One region of the Paenarthrobacter sp. NPDC057981 genome, then DNA from elsewhere that is predicted to be linked to it. Evidence: riboswitches for the same ligand, from Rfam matches in the RefSeq annotation. Region 1 holds a riboswitch; each other region holds the start of a gene.

What was found. Region 1 has a riboswitch for cyclic di-AMP ahead of ACFVSI_RS08550 (hypothetical protein). Riboswitches for the same ligand answer to the same signal wherever they lie in the genome.
Region 2: linked by a shared signal. The riboswitch ahead of ACFVSI_RS18570 (C40 family peptidase) and the one ahead of ACFVSI_RS08550 (hypothetical protein) in region 1 are both predicted to bind cyclic di-AMP.
Region 3: linked by a shared signal. The riboswitch ahead of ACFVSI_RS09250 (NlpC/P60 family protein) and the one ahead of ACFVSI_RS08550 (hypothetical protein) in region 1 are both predicted to bind cyclic di-AMP.

What each region holds. Positions count from the first base shown of each region.
Region 1 is NZ_JBHVQI010000006.1:89,280-93,681, reverse strand. It holds gene ACFVSI_RS08555 (ATP-binding protein) at 1-1,429, shown strand, start outside; cyclic di-AMP (ydaO/yuaA leader) riboswitch at 1,538-1,722, shown strand; gene ACFVSI_RS08550 (hypothetical protein) at 1,726-2,583, shown strand; gene ACFVSI_RS08545 (glycosyltransferase) at 2,717-4,072, shown strand; gene ACFVSI_RS08540 (glycosyltransferase family 39 protein) at 4,069-4,402, shown strand, end outside.
Region 2 is NZ_JBHVQI010000026.1:37,414-41,815, forward strand. It holds gene ACFVSI_RS18550 (molybdopterin molybdotransferase MoeA) at 1-31, opposite strand, end outside; gene ACFVSI_RS18555 (NTP transferase domain-containing protein) at 28-921, opposite strand; gene ACFVSI_RS18560 (HNH endonuclease) at 964-1,464, opposite strand; gene ACFVSI_RS18565 (NlpC/P60 family protein) at 1,682-2,446, opposite strand; gene ACFVSI_RS18570 (C40 family peptidase) at 2,540-3,271, opposite strand; cyclic di-AMP (ydaO/yuaA leader) riboswitch at 3,276-3,458, opposite strand; gene ACFVSI_RS18575 (M23 family metallopeptidase) at 3,583-4,402, opposite strand, start outside.
Region 3 is NZ_JBHVQI010000007.1:58,866-63,267, reverse strand. It holds gene ACFVSI_RS09260 (universal stress protein) at 1-816, opposite strand, end outside; gene ACFVSI_RS09255 (FAD-dependent monooxygenase) at 1,234-1,914, shown strand; gene ACFVSI_RS09250 (NlpC/P60 family protein) at 2,015-2,794, opposite strand; cyclic di-AMP (ydaO/yuaA leader) riboswitch at 2,798-2,986, opposite strand; gene ACFVSI_RS09245 (copper resistance protein CopC) at 3,137-3,769, opposite strand; gene ACFVSI_RS09240 (NCS2 family permease) at 3,884-4,402, shown strand, end outside.

The DNA.
Region 1 (4,402 bases):
CACGCGTTTGGTCCTGGTGGCCATGGCTTTGCTGGTGGCCATTTGCGGTGCAGTCGGGCTGGTCAGCTACGCCTCGATGGACATGGTTTTCAACAAGCAGCTCGACAGGCAGCTGGAACAGGCGTCGCGCCGCGCTGACGACTTCGGCAGGCCGCCGTCGAGCTTTCCGAATTCGCCAACAGGGCGCCCGGACCCGCTGGAGGCCCGCGGGCAGGCGGCCGGCACGCTGAGCGCCCGAATCGATGGATCAACGGTGCGCAGCTCCGGGCTGATTGACGCCGGGGGCAACCGCGTGTCTTTGTCCGCCGCCGACGAGCAGGTCCTCCTGGCGCTGCCGACGGGCGACCGTCCCGTGGACCGCTCGCTGTCCAACGGCGACTACCGGCTCATGGCCGTCAAAACCAATTACGGCGACGTGATCGTCACGGGCCTGCCACTCGCGGACAAACAGACTGCAGAGGCTTCGCTGGTCTGGACCATGGTGCTGGTGTCACTTGGCGGCCTGGTGGTGATCGGGCTGGTGGGAACGGTGATCATCCGTCGCACCATGCGGCCCCTGGAGCAGCTCTCCGAGGTCGCCACCAAGGTTTCACGACTGCCTCTCGACGCCGGCGAGGTGGCACTTGCGGTGCGTGTACCGCCGTCGGCCTCCCATCCCGGAACTGAAGTGGGCAGCGTAGGCCACGCCCTGAACCAGATGCTGAACAATGTCTCCAGCGCGCTGGAGGCCCGCCAGGAAAGCGAGACAAAAGTGCGGCAGTTCGTGGCCGACGCCTCGCACGAACTGCGGACGCCGCTGACGGCCATCCGTGGCTACACCGAGCTGCTGCGGATGACCGAGAACTTCACCGACGACGGCAGGAAGTCCCTGGCCCGGGTCCAGAGCCAGTCCGAACGCATGACGACGCTGGTGGAGGACCTGCTGTTGCTGGCAAGGTTGGACGAAGGCCAACCGGTGAAGGTCACGGACGTGGACCTGACACAGTTGGTGATCGAGACCGTGAGCGACGAGAAAGTCATGGCCCCGGACCACATCTGGCAGCTGACCTTGCCGGACGAACCGATCACGGTGCGCGGAGATGCCACGCAGCTGCATCAGGTATTGGCCAATCTCCTCTCCAACGCCCGCAAGCATACGGATCCCGGAACCACGGTGGTCACCGGGGTGATGCTCTCGGCAGACGGCAGCGCAGTGGTTACCGTAACGGACAACGGGCCCGGCATTCCCGGAGATTTCCAGGGCAGGATTTTCTCCCGGTTCGCCCGCGCCGATGCCGCAAGGTCGGGATCGGAAGGGACGTCCGGCCTGGGCCTGTCAATCGTTGAATCCATCGTCGAAGCCCACGGCGGAAGCGTGGAGGTGACGTCCAAACCTGGACGGACGGAGTTCGCTGTCCGGCTACCGGCCGCCAACAGCAACCGCGCATAGCGAAACCGGCAAGGCGACTCACCGGCGTCGTGATCTCTGTTACCTAAATGTGACTTCTGCGGAATCGTCCTGTACCGTCGAAAGGGTGGGTCGCTCAAAAGGGCCCGCATCCGGGATGCGCCGAGCTCTGCCACTTCCCGGAGTCCGTTCTTACTCCGAGGCAGAGACGGGGGACCCAGAGTCTCCGGGCCCAGGCATTCGCCGGCCCTTGGGGTGAAGCCGCAGCATGACGCGCGGCCGGATGACCTCATCCGAACCCGACAGCTAACTCCGCAGGCGCTGAGAGGTAATCACACATGTCTGAATTTAACGATCAGACGCGCCCTTCCGCGCGTCACCGCGACCAGAACGACTCCCCGTTGAAGAAGTCGCAGACCGTCCTCAAGAAGGCCGCCCGTGAGGGCAAGTCCGGCAACCGCATGCCCGTGGTGGCCGGCGTTATTGCCGCCGCGCTGGGCGTTGCGTCCCTCGGAACGGCTGCCAACGCCGCTCTTAACCTTCCCGAGGCAAGCCGCGTTGCCGAGACCCGGACCGCCGTCGAGGCCAGCAACGCCAAGGCCGCTGAGGAAGCCGCCGCCGCCAAGAAGGCCGCTGACGAAAAGGCTGCTGCCGCCAAGGCCGCCGCAGACAAAGCAGCAGCTGACAAGGCCGCAGCCGACAAGGCCGCTGCGGACAAGGCAGCGGCCGACCAGGCCGCCGCTGCGCAGGCAGCAGCTGAGAAGGCCGCTGCCGATCAGGCCGCAGCAGAAAAGGCTGCCGCTGACGCAGCCGCCAAGCAGGCAGCCGACGCCGCTGCTGCCGCCGCCGCAGAAGCCGCAGCCGCCGCAGCAGCCCCCAAGGCTGTTGACGACCCCGCTGCTGCCAAGGCCTACGCTGCCAGCATTCTGGGCAGCTACGGCTGGAGCGCCTCCGAGATGACGGCACTGAACACGCTGTGGGAGAAGGAATCAGGCTGGCGGACCACTGCCACCAACGCTTCCAGCGGTGCATACGGTATTGTCCAGTCGCTCCCGGCCGGCAAGATGGCTTCTGCCGGTGCGGACTGGCAGACGAACTACCAGACCCAGATCAAGTGGGGCCTGAACTACATCAAGGAACGCTACGGCTCCCCGTCAGCTGCCCTGGCCTTCCACCTGGCCAACAACTGGTACTAAGCCAAGAGATTCACTGAAAAGCCGCTCCCATTCCGGGGGCGGCTTTTCGCGTGGAAGAGGCCCTGAACACTTACACAGTCGCATCACAGCTTCCGCCTAAAGCCCTCACAATCGGCGGCCCCACTGTGAATGCATGACGCTCATAGATCCCGCCACCAGTGCGCTGCCGAACCCCGCCCATGCGGGGACCTTCGCCGCTCCTGCCTTGCCCCACCGGCAGCCGCGGCGTTCTCCCGTGGATACGCGGACCACGGTCCCTGTCCTGGACGTCACCATTCCCGTACACAACGAAGAGACCGACCTCGAGGAATGCCTGCGCCGCCTGCACGGGCACCTGGTGGAGACGTTTCCGCATACGTTCCGCATCACGGTGGCGGACAACGCGAGCACGGACAACACGCTGAAGATCGCCGAGCGTCTGGCCCGCGAGCTCCCTGAAATCGTCGTCATGCGCTTCGAGGAAAAGGGCCGGGGCAACGCCCTCCGCCAGGTCTGGCTCGCCTCGCCGTCCCCGGTGCTCGCCTACATGGATGTGGATCTTTCCACTGATCTTGCCGCCCTGGCGCCCCTGCTGGCTCCACTGATCTCCGGCCACTCAGACCTGGCGATCGGCACCCGGCTCTCCCGCAACTCCCGCGTAGTCCGCGGGCCAAAGCGCGAGTTCGTCTCCCGCAGCTACAACGTCCTCCTGCATACGTTCATGGGTGCCCGTTTCTCTGACGCCCAATGCGGTTTCAAGGCCATCCGGGCAGACGTCGCCCGCAGGATCCTTCCCCACACCATGGACAACGCCTGGTTCTTCGACACCGAACTCCTGGTCCTCGCCGAGCGCTGCGGTCTCCGCGTCCATGAAGTCCCCGTCGACTGGACGGACGATCCCAACTCAAGTGTCGACGTCGTACGCACCGCCCTCGCCGACCTTCGCGGAATGGCGCGCCTGACGCGCGACCTCGTCACCGGGCGCATCCCCGTCCCCGAACTGCGCGCGGCTCTGGCCCGCGGTCCGTTGCTTGCTTCATCGCGGACCTCCGAATCGACCCCACGCGCCAGCCTGTTCGGGCAATTGGTGCGCTTCGCGTTCATCGGTGCGGCCTCCACAATCGCCTACTTGCTGATCTTCCTGCTGTGCCGTGGATTCATGGACCCGCAGCTGGCCAACTTCCTGGCACTCATCGTGACGGCCGTCGCCAACACGGCCGCCAACCGCCGCTTCACGTTCGGCATCCAAGGCGGCAACCATGCCCGCCACCACTTTGAAGGCCTGATTGTCTTCAGCATCGGCCTGGCCCTCACCTCGGGCGCACTGGCCCTGGTGCACGGAGCCACGACGCCGGACCGCTGGCTTGAGGTGGCAACCGTTGTTGGCGCGAACCTCGCCGCGACCGTCGCACGGTTCCTGCTGTTCCGCCTGTGGGTGTTCCGCCGCCCCGCGACACCAGCCGCTCGCACCGAGGGCTCCGACACGACCACAGAGGTGGCAGCGAAATGATCACAGCCCTTCAGCCAAGCCATGCCGTTGACGAACCCGTGAAGAGTACGGAAACACCGACCCGCCTGCAGCGCATCGCTTTCGGGCAGCAACCCCGGTGGGTGCGTCCGTCCGCCATCGGGCTTCTGGTGGGGACCGCGTTCCTCTATCTCTGGAACCTTGCCGCCACCGGGTACGGCAACTCCTTCTACGCAGCAGCTATCCAGGCCGGCACCAAGGACTGGACTGCGCTCTTCTTCGGCTCGCTGGATGCCGGCAACGCCATCACGGTGGACAAGCCGCCGGCGTCCCTCTGGATTCCGGCCCTGGTGGGCAGGATCTTCGGCTTCT
Region 2 (4,402 bases), on a different contig from region 1:
CATGATGGCCCTCGCGCGGGGCCTCCGTCATTCTGCGTCAGTCCCGGTCTCCGAGTACTCCTTGGCTATTTTCCGGGCCAAGTCCAAGGCTGCGTTCATGGAGGCGTCGTCGCTGGCCTGGCCGATGCCACGGGCCATGCCGGCGGCATAACCGGCGATGAAGGTAGTGAGCGGGGCTGCCGGGCGGACCACGGAATGCGCGGCCACTCCGGCCACAGCCAGTACCTCGTTGATGTCCACTTCCACGCCCTCGAGCTCAAAAGCCTGCAGCAACGTGCGGCACCAATCCTCGAGGGTCTCTTCCTGGCTCTTCACGTTCGCCTCCAACTCATAGTCAATACCCAGGGCCGCCGCGTCTTCCCACGTATCCACGTCATCCGTGGACCCTGCCGGGACGCCGACGTCCAGCAGGTTCAGCCTAGCAAGCAGCTTGAACACTGGTGAGTCCGTTAACCCCGGACCGTGCGAGGCCGCGTCCACTTCCCGTTCCAGGGCAGCCGTACTGTAGACCCCCAACAGGGGCTGCTTTCGGCCATCAACGGATACCGCCATCACCCCTTCTACCGAGGAATTCGCTTCAAGTGCCTCGAATAGCCGGGCGAGCCCCTCCGAGGCTTTGGGCATGTCGCAGGCCAGAACCAGTGTCCATTCAGAGGGCGGCCTTGTTTTCAAGGCGGCCAATCCTGCAGCAATCGCCGCCGCCGGCCCGGCAAAGGCGGGCTCCTCGCGCGCGACCAAGACCGGTTCCGGCAGGGGGTCACCGTCAACGTCGGGGCCCACCACAACCACGGCGGTGGCACCCCGCACTGTCTGGAGGGCACGCGAGAGGAGGGTGCCGCCGTCGTACTTCAATGACGGCTTGGGCACGCCGCCGAGGCGGGTGGCCCTGCCACCCGCCAGAATCACGGCGTTGAACTCCATCCGCCCAGAGTACCCGGACGGCCGTAGCTCAGCAGAAATCGATCAGGCAGCGGATTCCGGCAACAGGAACGGGTCCCAGTCCGGCGCAGGTTTCTCGAGTTCTTTGATCTGCCACATGGTCCCCTGGGGCACACCGGGTTTGAAACGGAGTTTCCATCCCATTTCGGCCAGTGTGTGGTCGCTCTTGGCGTTATTGCATTTCAAGCACGCCGCAACCAGGTTTTCCCAGGAATCCGCGCCTCCCCTGGATTTGGGGTGGACGTGGTCTATGGTGTGGGCTGTTTTCCCGCAATAGGCGCAACGGTGGCCGTCGCGGCGAAGAACCCCACGGCGGCTCACGGCAGTGATCCTGTTGTACTTGGGACGGATGTAGCGGTTAAGGAGGATCACGGAGGGGCGTCCAAGAATCTCCTGTGGCCCGACGACAGGCTCGTCGCCTTCGGCCACTACGCTAGCTTTCCCAGTGAGCACAAGGACCAGCGCCCGGCGGAAGGTAATAACCGCCAGCGGTTCATATCCAGCATTCAGAACGAGTGTGCGCATGCACGTACCTCTTCACGGCCGCACCCGTCAGGGGCACGAGGGCCGGCTGCCCTCTGCATGTACGGGCTGTGGATCGACAACACAAGGGTAAGCACTTATATGCCGTATCAACGAATTTATTTGTCGATTCGCTCACAGTGTCTGCAAAAATTCATGCGCGGTTAAAGCAGAACACCCCGCCGGCAACTGCCTGCGGGGTGTTTCTGGAAGTCAATGACTAGCCGTTGACGCGGATGAAAACCGGTCCGGAGCCGACGTTGACGCTGAACAGTGCCGTGGTGGATCCGTTCCATCCACCGTGGACTGCCATGCCGTTGCCGACGTAAACAGCGATGTGGGCCTGTCCGGCCAGACCGCCGTTGGCGTAGTAGGCGAGGTCGCCTGGCTGTGCTTCCGCTGCGCTGACGGTGCGGCCCAGGGAGAGGTAGCCGGCCGGCCAGTCGTGGAAGTGGATGCCAACAGCAGCAAGGGAGTTGGTGACCAGCATGGTGCAGTCCTGCGTCACACCGAGCTGCGCGTAAGCGGCGGCAGCAATGGCTGCGCCAAGTCCGCTGGAGGCTGCTGGAGCGGCAGGGGCCGGGGTTGCGGCGTTGACTGCCAGCGTGGCGTTGGTGGCCGTGGCCGTGGACGCCTTGGCCTCAACCTTTGCCGGAGCCTCTTCCACTACGGGAGCGGGAGCTTCAACAGTGGTGACAACAGGGCGCTCATAGGAAATGGCGACCGTGGAGTCTGCGGCAATCGTGGCCTGGGCTACCGACTGGACGTCGAGCGCGGCGGTCGCCGTCGACTCGCGGTCCACGTTCGATTCTGCAGCGTTGGCAGCGATACCGCTGGTCAGGACCAAACCTGAAGCTGCGGCGATGACTGCCGCCTGGCGGCCGACGCCACCGGCGTTGACGCTGACGGCCTTGGCGATCACGGCAAGCGAGCTGGTCTTGGGGGCCTCAGCGCGGTGCCGTGCAACTTTGTTTGCACTGGTCATTGTTTTTCTCTTTCGTATCCGCAGGCAGTTGGGGTACCTGCGGGTAGTGGGCCGGCTGGCAGGGGTACGTCAGCCAGCCCCGAATCGGTTTCTTTAGCGGAGGGTGAAGAACGAAGACGTGCCCGTGGAAGCCACGGAATGCAGCAGGGTGCCCTGGCTGGGGTTCAAAGCGCTGATCATCATGCCGTTGCCGACGTAGATGCCCACGTGGGCTCCGCCGTTCTGCATGACGAGGTCACCGGGCTGGGGCGTGCTGGTGGGCTTCATTGCCGTCCACGCGTTCACGCGGGGAATGCTGATGCCGGCCTGCGCGTAGACCCACTGGGTGAAGCCGGAGCAGTCCCAACCGTTGGGGGTGGTGCCGCCCCACACGTACGGGGAGCCGATTCCGGTGTAGGCGATGGCGGCAAGCCCTGAAGCGGCCGCGCTTGCAGCAGAATCCTTGGTTTCGGAGGACTTGGCCGTGACTGCCGTGGCGTCCTCGGTGGTGCGCTCGGTTACCTGGGCTGCCCGCTGGACGACCTTGGGGGCTTCCTTGGTGGCCACGACCGGGCTCTCGAAGGAAACGGTGGCTGTCGGCTCTGCAGTGACCACTGCGGTGGCAGCCAGCTGCTGGGTGCTGGAAACTTCCGAGGTGGTGACGTCGGTGTCAGCGGCATTGGCCGGCAGCCCGACAGTAAGGACGAGGCCTGAGGCTGCTGCCAGCACGGCGGCCTGGCGGCCTACGGTACCGGCGTTGGATGAAACAGCCTTCGAAAGAGTGTTCAACGGGTTCGAACGAACCGTTTCAGCGCGGTGGCGCGCAGGGGTAGTGCGTGATGACACGTAGGTAGCCTCTCCCAATGCCTGCGAGGTGAGCTGTCGGATTCGGATGGGAGTCATCCGGCCGCTTTGCTTCCTGGGAAGCTTTGCGACTTAACCCCAAGGCCTTCATTCGAAGACCAAAAGTGGTTCCCCCGCCCCTGCCAGACGATTTTTGCGAACGGACCCCGAGTGGTGGCAGAGCTAGGCAATCCACTCAAGTGCATCGGCCCCCTAAAAAGCCGATGCGCTCTGAACGTTATAACAATTGAAAGCGAATGTCACATTCAGGTCACGAGAGGTGTCATCAATGCGAGAGAAGACCATCAGGTGGCTTAGAGCCAGCCCATGGGGTCGACGACTTCGCCGTTGACCTGGACCTCGAAGTGGAGGTGGCAGCCGGTGGAGGCGCCTGTGGTGCCGCTGAGGGCGACGGTGTCGCCACGGTTGACCGTCTGGCCCACCTGGACGTTGAACGAGGACAGGTGGTTGTACGTGGTCTCCAGGCCATTCCCGTGGTCCACCACAACGCGGTTGCCTCCGCCGTATTCGTGCCATCCGGCAAAGGTCACTTTGCCTGCGGCTGCAGCATGAACGGCCGTGCCGCACTGGGCCACGAAGTCCTGCCCGCGGTGGAAGTCACCCGTGCCACCGGTCAGGGGGCTGACGCGGTAACCGAAGGGCGATGCCGTGACCAGGGAGTCAAGGGGGCTGCCCAGGGTTCCCAGGGAAGAAGCCCGCTGGATGCTGCCGGCGGACTGGGCGCTGAGTAGTTGCTTCAGCTTTCCATCGGGGTCGGCGGCGGTGGCGACGGCCGCGCGGCTGAAGTCGATTTTGGCCGATGCGGCCGCGGAAACCTCGGGCTGGCTTCCCACGGGCCCGCCAACGGCGAGGGCGGATTCGGTCTGGCCCGATTCCGAGGTGGCCATGACGGGGCTGGTAGCCGGCAGCCCGACAGTCAGGACAAGGCCGGTGGCGGCAAGCGCAACTCCGGCCTTCTGCCCGACGCCACTTGCTGCGGCAAAGTCGGCAACCTGGCGCATCGGGCTCTTACGGCGGCGCACCTGGCGTTCGGTGTCGCGCGGCCGGATCTCCGATACAACGCGGGCTGGCCGCAGCTCAGTAGCGGGGCCGGACGCGCGGCGGCGGCCCCTG
Region 3 (4,402 bases), on a different contig from region 1:
GAGGTCCGTTTCGATGGGCAGCTGTGGGAAATGGCTCCTCAACCACGCGACGCCTGCTTCAAGCTGGACCTTGATATCGGCAAACAGGGCGTCCCGGTCCAACGGGGCGGGCACCCAGGCCAGCGAACCGCTGTACTGGGGGACGGCACAAATGACGCGGAGCTTGGCTCCCATGCGCTGTGCCTGTTCGGCTGCTTCGAGCACAGCAACACGCGCCTGCTCGGAGCCGTCCACGCCCACTGCGATGACGTTTTCCACGGTACGGGGACCGGCCTTGGCGTGCTCGGCCTTGATGTGCTTGTCTTCGGTATTCTCGCCCAGCCGGTCGGCGCAGTAGAGGGGGACAGTAACCGTGGGGCATTTGGCGTGGGCAGGCAAAGCGCTGCTGACAGATCCCAGCAACCGCCCAACAAAACCACCGCGGCCGCGACTGCCGAAAACCAGGAGTGCGGCGTCCGCCGAGAGATCCAGCAGCACGCCGGCGGCGTCGCCGTTTTCGACCGAAGCATCGACGTCGACGGAGTACCTGGCCACTTTGTCCATGGCCTGCCGGACAATGGCTTCCGCGCCCTCGCGTATGACCGAATCGTCCACGGTGGCGTATCCGCCGTCGAGCCCTGAGGCGGCGAAGATCGGCACCGAGTAGGCGGTGACGATGTGTAGTGGGAGCTGCCTGCGTTCTGCCTCGCGTGCGGCCCAGACCAAGGCACACTGCCCGTGTTCCGAACCGTCCACCCCAACGACGATGCCGCCCGGTGCTACCGTCAGGCCCTCGCCGTCCTGTGGCTCTTCACTGTGTCTGCCGTGCTGGTCCATTTGGGGCCCGCCTCTCCACCTACTGCTTGATGTTCCGGCCATTCTGCCAGAGGTTTTCCGCTTCGGAATCCCTCATGGCTCCATTGTCAATGGCCGGGGCTGGATTAATGTGAAATTTCTCCGTCCAATGCCCACTATTCTCGGTCGGCAGAGACGAATCAAGGCGGGTTGGCGCTATGTGTATAACAGTCCGGGTTCGGTTCCGTGAGCCCAATTTTGTGCGCGCAACCAACCACCGGAACACGCTGCCGCGAGAGGCTATCCATGGGCGAAAAAGTTCGGTAGTGTTCGAGTCACCGAATGGCCGGCAAAGGTGTCCTACAACACAATCCGGCCATTTGTTTGCGGCCGCTTGGGGAACTCGGACGCGATCCCACGCGAGGCCGCAAGGCACACACGTCAAGGAGGAACCAAGCAGTGTCAGACGCGCCTGATTCCGGCACGGAACGCACCACCACCGTGGTTATAGGTGCCGGCCTGTCCGGCTTGGCAGTTGCCAGTGAACTGAGCCGCTATGGAGTGGGCTCCATTGTGGTGGATGGCTTTGGCGCACTGTCGGCCACCGGCCCGGCCGTCCACACGGGCATGCTGCAGCGCTGCGAGGTGACCGATCCCGCCTCCATCAAGGAACGCAACGAGATTCTGCGCCATCTGCGCAATTACGCGGCCAGCCACCATCTGGATGTACGCAACACGACGAGGGCCGTGCGTCTGGATTTTCTGGGCGCAGACACATCCCAGCACATCGGCCACGGGCTAGCCGCGAGCATGACCCTTAACGGGCTTCGCGCAGCGGGCCCTCTTGAATCAGCACCTCGTCAATGGGCAGTCCACACAGCCCATGGGATCCTCCTGGCAGACCACGTGGTGGTGACGCGCTGCGCCCAAAGCCAACTGCGACGGATGCTGGCCGAACTCGGGATCGCCGTGGGCCAGAACCTCGTGGCTGCCATGCGGGCCCTGGGGATGCACCTGGTGGGCGTGGGCGAATTAATCACACCGACCCCCAAGGAAGTGCTCCGCCAGGCCAAGGCCGTTGGCCAGGCGATCTCCTCAAAGGTTGCGCTGCCGGGCGGCCCCGGGGTCGCCATCGCCTAGCCATCAACAAGATGCAAGCCGATCTTTAAAGCCCAAAGGCCGGTGTCTTTCGAAGAATCAATCTTCGGAAGACACCGGCCTTTGCGTTGAAGCGTGAGGCTTATGCGCCAGCGCGTACGTAGGTGATGGGTCCCGTTGCGGTCAGCCAGCTGATCGGGTGGATGCCCGTCTGGTTGCCGTTGATGCCACCGCTGATGGCCTGGCCGTTGCCGATGTAGATGGCAACGTGGCCGGACTGGACGATCATGTCGCCCGGCTGGGGGTCGCTGACAACCTTGCCGTAGTTCAGGAACTGCATGGGTGCCAGGTCGCCAACAGGGATGCCGGCGGAGCCGAGGGCCCGCTCAACCATGGCGGTGCAGTCCTGCATGATGCCGATCTGGGCGTAAGCCGAGGCAACCATGGCAGCGTTGACGCCACCAGCGGCAGGAGCCGCAGCTACCGGAGCGGCAGCAGGAGCAACAGCGGCCGAAGCAGCAACTGCGGCCTTGGCGGCAACAGGAGCCGCAGCGACGGTAGCGGTCTTGGGCGCAGGGGCCTCAACGACCGGAGCCGGCTTTTCGATGACCGGAGCTGCAACTGAGGCAACTGCGGGACGCTCAAAGTTGATGGTCGCCGTCGAAAGGGCGGTAACAACCTTGGTGGGAGCCTCGGATGCGGTCTCGGCGACCGTGGCGGGGCTGGAGTCGCGCTGTGCCGGAGCTTCGGCTGCGTGGGCAGCTACGGAGCCGGTCAGTACGAGTCCGGAAGCTGCTGCGATAACGGCTGCCTGGCGGCCAGCGCCGGAAGCGTTGCTGGCAACTGCCTTGGAGATGGAGATGAACGGATTAGGACGTACGCTGTCCGCCTTACGACGGCCGCGAAGAATGCGTGAAGACATGAAAGAGCCTCTCCCGATGCCTGCGAGGTTAGCTGTCGGATTCGGATGGGAGTCACCCGGCCACTATCTCCCGCTGAGCGGAAGCTTCGTGACTTCACCCCAAGGCGCGCTCGTAAGCGGCCCAAATTGGGTTCCCCGTCTCTGCCGTAGGTTTGTCTGCGAACGGATTCCGGACTGCGGCAGAGCTAGGCAATCAGGCCGGAAGTGCCTGCTGCGTGGAACAGGCACAGGTACCACCGTACGCGATGATCGCCACGAAGTCACATTTAAGTAACGGGAACCGTTGCTTTGGCGTGTCGCAGTAACCGAACCGAGATATTCGCAGCTATGTAGAAAACCCCGTCATTCCGCGGATGCGGGACCTTCAGGGTCATCGGGTGCAGCGAGTTTCTTCCGGGCTGTCACAGCGAGGAAGATCACGAGCGCCACAGCCACTGCTGCAATGATCACGATGCTCCATGGGAACGGCTGGGACGCGTCCGCTGCGGGCGCGCTGCTACCCGTTCCGGGAGGTGCCGAACCCACCGACGGGACCGTGGCCGACGTCGCCGACCCGGACGGTGAGGCAGCCGCAGTGCCGCTCGCCGCCGTCGTGCTTCCTGCGGTCGCCGTGAACTTAAAGGTCCCCTCGATCGGGTGCGAATCGGAGCTGACGACGCGCCAAACAACGGTGTACTCCCCCGCCGGCGCGCCCGGGCGCAGCTTCTGCACAGCTTGGCTGTCGATGATTTCCACGGGTCCGTCGGCCCAGTTTTCGCCGCCGGCGGTTACGGTGACGCCCGAACCGATGGCCAGGGGCCGGTTGTTGAACGTAATGGAAACCGACGCCGGTACTTCAGCCACGGTGGCACCATTCGCCGGCGCCGTGGATTCCGCGACGTCGTGCGCGGACGCCGGTGCCGCGGAAAACAGCAGGGCAGAGGCGAAGGCAAAGGCGGCGACGACGGCGGCCAGAAGCGGGCGGATGGTACGCATGGGGCGGTTTCTCCTAGTGTTGGCTTCCTTACAGACTAGGGGAATGGTCCGCAGCCCCCACATTCCACGGCATAGGATTTGATAGCACACTCCCCCCAAAACCCGGAGACCTTCATGCTTAAACAAGGTTCTGCAGTGGACCGCTACTTCAAGATTTCCGAACGTGGTTCCACGTACTCAAGGGAAATCCGCGGCGGTTTCGCAACATTCTTCGCCATGAGCTACATCGTGGTGCTGAACCCGCTGATCCTCTCGGGCGCCGATTCCAGTGGCGCGTCCCTGGGCTTCACCGCGGTGGCGGCCACCACGGCGTTCGTTGCCGGCATCCTGACCATCCTCATGGGCGCTTGGGCCAAGCACCCCTTCGCCGTGGCAACCGGGTTGGGTGTCAACGCCTTCGTAGCGGTCACCGTTGCCTCCCACCCGCAGCTGACCTGGCCGGACATGATGGGCCTGGTGGTGCTCTCCGGCGTCACCATGCTGATCCTGGTCCTCACTGGATTCCGGACCGCTGTGTTCAAGGCGGTGCCCGAAGCCCTCAAAACAGCAATCGTGGTGGGCATCGGCCTGTTCATTGCCCTGATCGGCCTGGTGAACGCCGGCTTCGTCCGCCGCATCCCGGACGCCGCAGGC